Regions from separate parts of the Ornithinimicrobium cryptoxanthini genome, predicted to be linked through region 2. Evidence: riboswitches for the same ligand, from Rfam matches in the RefSeq annotation. Region 2 holds a riboswitch; the other holds the start of a gene.
The links. Region 2 has a riboswitch for cyclic di-AMP ahead of NF557_RS17510 (transglycosylase family protein). Riboswitches for the same ligand answer to the same signal wherever they lie in the genome.
Positions count from the first base shown of each region.

Region 1: linked by a shared signal. The riboswitch ahead of NF557_RS02325 (C40 family peptidase) and the one ahead of NF557_RS17510 (transglycosylase family protein) in region 2 are both predicted to bind cyclic di-AMP.

Region 1 covers NZ_CP099490.1:493,121-497,441, forward strand. Annotated here, with positions in the region: gene pdxH (pyridoxamine 5'-phosphate oxidase) at 1-361, shown strand, start outside; gene NF557_RS02310 (DUF305 domain-containing protein) at 395-1,099, opposite strand; gene NF557_RS02315 (thioredoxin-like domain-containing protein) at 1,101-1,799, opposite strand; gene NF557_RS02320 (metal-dependent transcriptional regulator) at 1,929-2,624, shown strand; cyclic di-AMP (ydaO/yuaA leader) riboswitch at 2,917-3,063, shown strand; gene NF557_RS02325 (C40 family peptidase) at 3,066-3,974, shown strand; gene NF557_RS02330 (1-acyl-sn-glycerol-3-phosphate acyltransferase) at 4,064-4,321, shown strand, end outside.
Region 2 covers NZ_CP099490.1:615,129-619,449, forward strand. Annotated here, with positions in the region: gene NF557_RS02870 (alpha,alpha-trehalose-phosphate synthase (UDP-forming)) at 1-749, opposite strand, end outside; gene NF557_RS02875 (serine/threonine protein kinase) at 979-2,748, shown strand; cyclic di-AMP (ydaO/yuaA leader) riboswitch at 2,943-3,087, shown strand; gene NF557_RS17510 (transglycosylase family protein) at 3,095-3,829, shown strand; tRNA gene NF557_RS02885 (tRNA-Thr) at 3,945-4,020, shown strand; gene NF557_RS02890 (flavin-containing monooxygenase) at 4,043-4,321, shown strand, end outside.

The DNA of each region.
Region 1 (4,321 bases), 120 kb from region 2:
TGCCATTAGGTTCCGCGGCACCGCCGAGCTGCTGGGCCGCGCGGAGGTGGAGGACTACTTCAGCGCCCGGCCGTGGGGGGCGCGGATCAGCGCGTGGGCCTCGCACCAGTCACAGCCGGTGGCCGGCCGGGCCCAGCTCGAGGCGGCCTACCGGGAGTATGCCGTCCGCTTCCCGGACCGAGGGCGCCCAGATGACGTCCCGGTGCCGGAGCAGTGGGGCGGGGTCCGGCTGCGCCCGCACCGGGTGGAGCTCTGGGGTGGGCGGATCAACCGGCTGCATGACCGGCTGGTCTTCACCCGCACGGGCGACGGCGACCTGGACGACGCCTCGTCGTGGTCACTCAGCCGACTGCAGCCGTGAGCTGAGCAGCCCCCGGGCCCCACGGCATACGCGTCAGTGGTCGGCGTCCTCGCCTGACTCCTCGAGGGTCTGTGCATCACGGGCGTGCAGCATGTCGGTCATCAGCGCGATCTCGGCCTCCTGGCCGTTGACCATGGCTGCGGACAGCCGTTGGACCTCATCCTCCACGCCGGCATCGAGCGCGGCCTGGGCCATGTCGATGCCAGCGATGTGGTGTGTGGTCATCAGCTGCAGATAGAGGATGTCTGCCGCCTCGCCCTCCAGCGAGCGCAGCTCCTCCATCTGGGCCGGGGTCGCCATGCCGGGCATCATGGCCCCCGTCGCGTGGTGCTCGGCCATGGAGTGGTCGTCATAGCCCTCGACGTCAGCCATCCAGGCCATGCGCTCGCCGCTCGCGGCCATCGGCAGGTCCCAGGTGCGGATCCAGCCCTCCATCTGGCCCATCTGGTTGCCCTGGGTGGACGCGATGTCCGTGGCCAGGGTGCGGATGTCCTGGTCGTCGGTGGTGTGGATCACCTGCAGCGACATCTCGACCGCCTGGGCGTGGTGCTCGGTCATGTCGCGGGCGAAGCCCGCCTCGACGCTGTCGTCCCCCGGGGTGGAGTCGGCAAAGACGAGCCACCCCAGGAGCGTGCCCACGAGCAGGGCCAGGATCGCGGTGCCCGCGATGAGCGTGACGCTGCGGGTGGCCTCACCGCTGGTGTCGCTGGGTGTGGTGTCGGTGGGGCGGCTTGTCACGTCAGCCCCCGACCAGGTCGACGCTGGTGCCGCCGGTGCAGACGGCACCCGGCTCCGGCGTCTGCGGGCCCTGCCGCCAGTCGCGGATGAACTGCACGAGCCGCGTGTCGTCACCGGACTCCACGCCCAGCTGACGGCCCCATGCCGTCGCCATGACGGGGTGCTCCTGACCTTCGTTCGGGGACAGGATCACGAAGGGCTGCGAAGCCAGGTCACGCAGCTCGGACAGGTCGCCCTCGGAGACGCCCGGCTGGTAGGTCAGCCAGATGGCACCGTGCTCCAACGAGTGGACGGCGTGGTGGTTGGGCACCGGCTCCTCATAGATGCCGCAGTTGAGCCAGGCCTTGTTGTGGTCGCCGCCGACGGGGGGATTCTGCTGGTACTCCACCCTGGTCTCGACGTGGTTGCGACCCAGGTCGTCGGATGGGTCGTCCAGCTCGTCATAGGTCACGACCGCGCCCATGCCCGGGCGGTTGTTGTTCTGGTCGATGACCGCCCAAGTGACCATGCCGACGATGAGCACGAGCACGAGGCCGAGCCCGATCCAGATCGCCGAGAGGCTGCGGCGTTCGCTCGACTTGGCCTGCTTCTGGATCTGGGCTACCCGGGCCTGCCGGTCGTTGGCGTTGCCCTTGTTGCCCTGGGCCTTCTTGCCGCGCTGGGACGTGTTCTTGGGTTTGGTCTGGTCAGGCCGGGCCATGGTTCTCCTGGGAAGTCGTCGAGTTCCCGACCCATGGTAGGTGCTGGACCCTGGGAAGACGCTGGGCGAGCCGGGATGAGGCGCCTCAGTAGGATCAGGTGAGACCTTGAGCCGCGACGGAGGCCCCCCATGAGCGATCTGATCGACACCACCGAGATGTATCTGAAGTCCATCCTCGAGCTGGAGGAGGACGGGGTGGTGGCCCTGCGGGCCCGCATCGCCGAGCGGCTGGACCACTCCGGCCCGACCGTCTCGCAGACGGTGGCCCGGATGGAGCGCGACGGGCTCGTAGTCCTGCACGACGACCGGACCCTGGAGTTCACCGCGCATGGTCGGCGCACGGCGGTGCGTGTCATGCGCAAGCACCGCCTGGCCGAGCGGCTCCTGGTGGACGTGATCGGCCTTGACCTGCCGCACGTCCATGAGGAGGCTTGCCGCTGGGAGCACGTCATGAGTGACCAGGTCGAGCAGCGCATCCTGGCGATCATCGACGACCCCCGCGTCTCGCCATACGGCAACCCGATCCCGGGCCTGGCCGAGCTGGACCCGTCGTTCGGCACCACCGGTCGAGCAGCCGGTGAGCACATGGTCGACGCCCTGGTGGGTGCCCAGGAGCTGGAGCTGGTGGTGGTCCGCATCGGGGAGCCGGCTCAGGTGGAGCCTGAGGTGCTCGCGCTGCTGGGTGAGGCGGGCGTGGCACCCGGACAGACCGTCTCGGCCCGGGTCGAGGGGGAGCGGGTCGTGGTCGTCGGGGCCGGGGAGGGTGACGCAGCGGTCTCCCTGCCTCGCGCGGTGGCCGCTCACATCTTCGTCGAGACGGTCTAGCAGCCGGGCTCGAATCCGGCCCTCCGAGTGCCTGTTGATAGACGTGCCGGGACCCGCCGAGGTTGCACAGCGACGCTTGTGAAGTCCCTCACAAGAACCCTGGGAGTCTGGCAAAGCCCGCTGGCGTTGCCGCAGGTCATCGGCGATTGGCCTCCGTCGGCCGACCGAGGTTGTCCACAGGCTCTTTACCAAATTGTGACAATTGCTAGATCCTGTGTGTACTGTTTACCTCGCTGCCTCTCCCCGGAGGCGCTCCTGCCGCAGAAGCTGAGTCCTGTCACTGCGGTTGGGATCTCAGAGAACTACCGCTGGCAGGAGCGGGGGACCCAACACTGGGGCTTCACCGCCCCTTGGGGCTAAGAGATGCTGGCTCGCCAGCGCCTCCGGGCAACTCCAGCCCGAGCCCGACAGCTCACCCCGTAGGCCATGGAGAGGTACACCGTGACCATTCGCCCCACCGGTCGCCACCGCGCGCCCAGCCGGCTCACCGCCGCCGGCACCACGATCACCCGCTCGGCCAAGACGACCGCTGTTGTTGCGACCTCTGGCGGCCTCCTGGCCGCCGCTGTGGCGCCCGCCAGCGCGGCCAGCCCGCAGGGCTTCGTCGAGGAGGTCGCTGCCGTCGTGACTGCCAAGGCTGCCAGCGAGGGACTCCTCAGCGCCGACCAGTCGCCGCTGAGCGCAGTTGACCTGCTCGCGACCGCCATGCCCGTCATGGCCGAGCCCACCGACCTTCCGGCCGTCGCGATCGCCGCACCCAAGGAGGTCGAGACCAGCTTCGGCGACCTCGGCTTCACCGGCGTGACCCCGGTCGTCGAAGAGCCCGAGCCCGTGGTTGAGGCCGCTCCGGCCGCCCCCGCTGAGGAGGCGACGCAGTCCACCTCCAGCACGACCTCGGAGCGGACCGAGTCCAGCGCCAGCCGCACCAACGAGCGCGCGGCCGCCCCGGCACCCGCTGCCGCTCCGGCGCCTGCTGCGGCTGCCGCTCCGGCGCCGGCGCCGGCCCCGGTGTCCAACAGCGGTGGCGTGCTGGGCGTCGCGGCGGCCTACACCGGCATCATGTACTCCTACGGCGGGACCAGCCCGAGCACCGGCTTCGACTGCTCTGGCTACACCTCCTTCGTCTTCGCGCAGGTCGGGATCAACCTCCCCCGCAGCGCGGCTGGCCAGCAGTCCTATGCCACCCCGGTGAGCAACCCGCAGCCCGGCGACCTGGTGTTCTGGGGCTACCCGGCCTACCACGTCGGCATCTACGCCGGCAACGGCATGGTCTATGACTCGGGCCGTCCGGGCATCCCGACCCAGCTGCGCGCCGTCTTCAGCGGTGTGAGCGGCTACGGTCGCGTCTGAGCCACACGTTCTAGCACGCATCACAAAGGCCCCCGCCTCGGCGGGGGCCTTTCGTGACCATCGGGTCCCCCCGCCACTACCGTAGGACCATGATTCGACGCCTTGCGGCTCGCGCCTTCTGGTCGCTCAGCCGCTGGAAACTGTCCACCGCGCCCGCACCGGACCGGCCCACGGTGCTCGTCGGTGCACCCCACACCTCCAACTGGGACTTCATCCTGATGCTGGGCATCACCTGGCGCCTGGACATGGACATCCGGTGGCTGGGCAAGCACACCCTCTTCACCGGCTGGCGTGGTCCGCTGATGCGAGCCCTCGGTGGCATTCCCGTCGACCGGTCGAACGCGGGG
Region 2 (4,321 bases):
GGCACGGCGGCGACCCGCACCCGTCGGGGCACGCCGGACCGGTCGTCGTCGGCACCGTCCCACGAGACCACGTCACCGGTGCGGGTCGCCCCCAGGAGCTGGTGGCAGGCCCGGGCAAAGTTGCCGGCATCGGTGGCCCGCTGGAAGCCGAGGAAGTCGGCACCGAGCAGGCCGCGCAGGACCGACGCGCGCCACGGCAGCTGGCCGAAGAGCTCGACGGAGGGGAACGGGATGTGGTTGAACCACCCGATGCGCAGGTCGGGACGCAGGTCACGCAGGAGGGCGGGGACCAGCTGGAGCTGGTAGTCGTGGACCCAGACGGTGGCACCGTGCGCGGCCACCTCCACGATCGCCTCGGCAAAGCGCTGGTTGATCCGCCGGTAGGCCGCCCACCAGCTGCGCCGGTAGTGCGGCTGGACGATCACGTCGTGGTAGAGCGGCCACAGGGTGCCGTTGCAGAACCCCTCGTAGTAGTCGCGAATCTCGTCGGCGGACAGGGCGAGCGGCTGCAGTCGCACACCGTCCCGGGCGAACGGTTCGATGCTCTCCCCGGGGTCGCCGGCCCACCCCACCCAAGCGGCCTCCCGGCCCTCCATCACCGAGTCCATCGCGGTGACCAGGCCACCGGGACTGGTCTGCCAGGTGGACGTGCCGTCGTCGTCGACCACGCGGTCGACAGGCAGCCGGTTGGCCGCTACAACGAGGTCGAACGTGCTCCGGTCGTCAACGGTGCTCTGCGGGGAAACCAAAACCACTCCTGTGCCGTCACAGGCTCGCGAGATGACCGCCCAGGACCGGTTGTCGGGCACGTCGTGGAAACCATCTCGGCAGCCTGATCGTTGCCGTCCTGAGCCTAGTCCGCGGCGAAGTGGGTCGCGATCCGGCAGCGCGGCCGTCGCCTGTGCGGGCGAGCCAAGTCCGAGCCGAAGTCGTCGAGTTGCACGGTTGTCACGAAGGGAACGCAATACGGTGGTAGCCATGAGTGCCGAGTCCACGTCAGTCGAGGGAGCCTCGCCGGCCCCGCGGCGGTTGGGGCGCTACACCCTCGGCACCCGTGTCGGCGAGGGCGGCATGGGCGTGGTCTATCGCGCGCGTCCCGACGGCGCACCGAGCGACGGCAGCGGGGATGTCGCGATGAAGGTGCTGCGACCGCACATCGCGCACGACCCGGACGCGCGCCTGCGGCTGGCCCGGGAGGTGACCACGCTGTCCCGGGTGAGCAGCCCGCGGATCGCGGCCGTCCTCGACGCGGACACGGAGGGGCCGGCCCCCTACATCGTCACCGAGTTCGTCCCCGGCCCACCGCTGGACCAGGTCGTCGCAGACCGTGGCCCCGTCTCCGGTGAGGCGCTGGTGCGGCTGGGACGTGGTCTGTCCGAGGCGCTCAACGCGATCCACCGCGCCGGGATCGTGCACCGTGACCTCAAGCCGGGCAACGTGCTGATGGTCGGCTCCGACCCGGTCGTGATCGACTTCGGCATCGCCCAGGTCGCCGACGACGTGCGCCTGACGATGACCGGCCTGGTGATGGGCACGCCCGGCTATCTCTCGCCCGAGGTGGTCGAGGGCGGGGCAGTCACCGAGGCGACCGACTGGTGGGGCTGGGCGGCCACGCTCGCGTTCGCGGCCAGCGGGCAGCCGCCCTTCGGCCGCGGGCCCATGGCCGTGGTGCTCGACCGGGTGATCCGCGGGCGCACCCAGCTGGAGGAGGTCGACCCGGCGCTGCGGCCCCTGCTCGCGGCGGCACTGGACCCCGAGCCGGACCGGCGGCCGCACAGTGATGAGGTGATGCGTGCCCTGGAGCTGTATGCCGCGCACCGGCCCGTCACCGAGGCGCTGACCATGCACGCGCCCCGGCCCAGAACCGAGCAGGCCGCTCCCCAGACGAGCCTCACCCCGCAGGCGCAGCAGACCAGGGTGCAGCCCGTGCCGCCCACACCACAGACTCGCGTGGCCCCCCAGCAGGTTCCGCTCACGGCTCCTGCCCTGTCTCCTGATGCCGCATCCGGGCCGGCGCCCTACGGCGCCCCGCAGGCTCCCTACGGCGGCCCGGGACAGGATCCATACGCCAACCCGTCGCCATACGACACCCCGGACCGCTTCGGTCAGCCGATGCGCCGGCCGGACCCTCGCATCGGCCGTCCGATGCGCAGCGGCACGCTCGCCACGGCACTGGTCGCGGTCGTGGGTCTCGCGGCTTTGGTGCCTCTGCTGGCGTGGGGCCTGCTGGCGATCTGGTCGGTGCTGGCGCGCACCGTCGACCACTCGGTGACGTCCCTGGTGCTGCGCCGGCACGAGGCGGGGCGCCGGCGCTCCGACGTGCCGCTGGCGGTGATCGCCAGCCCGTGGCACCTCTTCGTGGCGGTGCTGTCGACCGGCCTGGCGATGCTGCTCCCGATCGCCTTCGCGCTCGCCGCGACGGTCATCACCGCCGGCGGACTCACGGCCATGGGAGTGGCCTCGCTCGGGGTCGAGCACCCGGTGCCGGTCGCGGTCGGCACGGCGCTGGGCACCCTGATGGCGTGGTGGGGGCCCGGCGGACTGGCGCTTCGTCGCGGCTCGCGCACGCTGGTGCGCGCCGTGCTGCCCTCTCAGATCGCCTCGCAGATCGTGGCGACGTTGCTGCTCGTCGGTGGTGTCGCGCTGCTGGCGTGGATGGTGCTCGACGGCGGCGAGGTCTCCTGGTGGCCGACCACCTGGACCGACGCGCCCTTCAGCGATCTCATCCCGCAGACGCTGCGCCCCTGACGCTGCGCCCCTGACGCTGCGCCCCTGACGCTGCGCCCCTGACGTGCGACGACGGGGTCTGTCCACAGCAGGCCTAGCCACGATCTGCCGATCTCGGTAGCCTGTCACCCGGTCCACCCGGACCCACAAGTGCATGCCAGCAGCACGCGACGCGTGTGTCCCCCTCAGTGCCTCACCTCGTCACCAGGGGACCCTCTCCGGACGGTCCGGGCGCGTGACGAGGGCGGGGAACCCAGATCGACGTCCCCCGACGTCTTGGGGTGAAGCCGCCACGGCGGCCGGGCACCTGACAGCCCGAACCCGACAGCTAACCCCGCAGGCACACGTCAGGAAGGTAGATCTGTCCATGGCACCTGCCAAGCACCGCAAGCCGCGCACGCCCCTCGCGTGCGCCCCGATCGCGCGCCGCGCGGGCGGCTTCACGGTGGCCGCTGCTGCGGCCGCCGCAGGCATCGGCCTGACCGCGCCTGCCGCGAGCGCCGACTCGGTCTGGGACCGGGTCGCGATGTGCGAGTCCAGCGGCAACTGGTCCATCAACACCGGCAACGGCTTCTATGGCGGGCTGCAGTTCTATCACCCCACCTGGGTCGGTTTCGGCGGCCAGCAGTACGCCAGCTATGCCCACCAGGCGTCCAAGGCCCAGCAGATCGCCGTCGCGCAGAAGGTGCTGGCAGTGCAGGGCCCCGGCGCGTGGCCGGTCTGCTCTGTGCGCGCCGGGCTGACCCGCGACAACGGTGGCGCCAGCACCACCGCCCCGGCCCCGCCGCGTGAGACCACCGCTCCCTCGCGCAGCGCCAGCGCGCAGGTGATGGCACCGCTGGTGCGCGACGGGATCCGCGGCCCGCTGACCACCAAGGCGATCCAGCGCTGGGTCGGCACCACCCAGGACGGCATCTTCGGGCCGATCACGACCAGGGCGCTGCAGACCAAGGTCGGCACTTATCCCGACGGCATCTGGGGCCCGAACTCGCAGGCGGCGCTGCAGGACTACCTCGGCATCTCCCGCGACGGTTCGACCTTCATGAACTACCGCACGGTCCTCGCCCTGCAGAAGCACCTGAACGCCAACGTCATCGGCTGAGTCGCCGGGCAGCTCCAGCTCCAGCCAAGGCGGTGGGTATGCCGACAGGCAGGTAGCATCGTCGTCGTTGCCGGCCGCGGTGGTCGGCTCCTGCGTCGCTGCTCTGCAGCGGCACGCCCCTGTAGCTCAGTTGGTAGAGCATCCGCCTTGTAAGCGGACGGTCGCGGGTTCGACTCCTGTCGGGGGCTCCACGGGCCAGTCTCGAGGAGAGAGATGACGGACACGTCCACCTATGCGGTGATCGGCGCGGGCCCCTCCGGGCTGGCCGCGGCCCGCAACCTGCAGCGGTTCGGCCTGCCGTGGACCGGCTACGAGCTGGCCGACGGTGTCGGCGGGCTGTGGGACATCGAGGCCCCTCGCAGCACGGTGTATGCCTCTGCCCATCTCATCTCGAGCCGGACGACGACCGAGTTCACCGAGCACCCCATGCCGGCGGGCACGCCCGACTACCCCTCGCACCGGCACCTGCTGGACTACTTCGCCTCCTTCGCC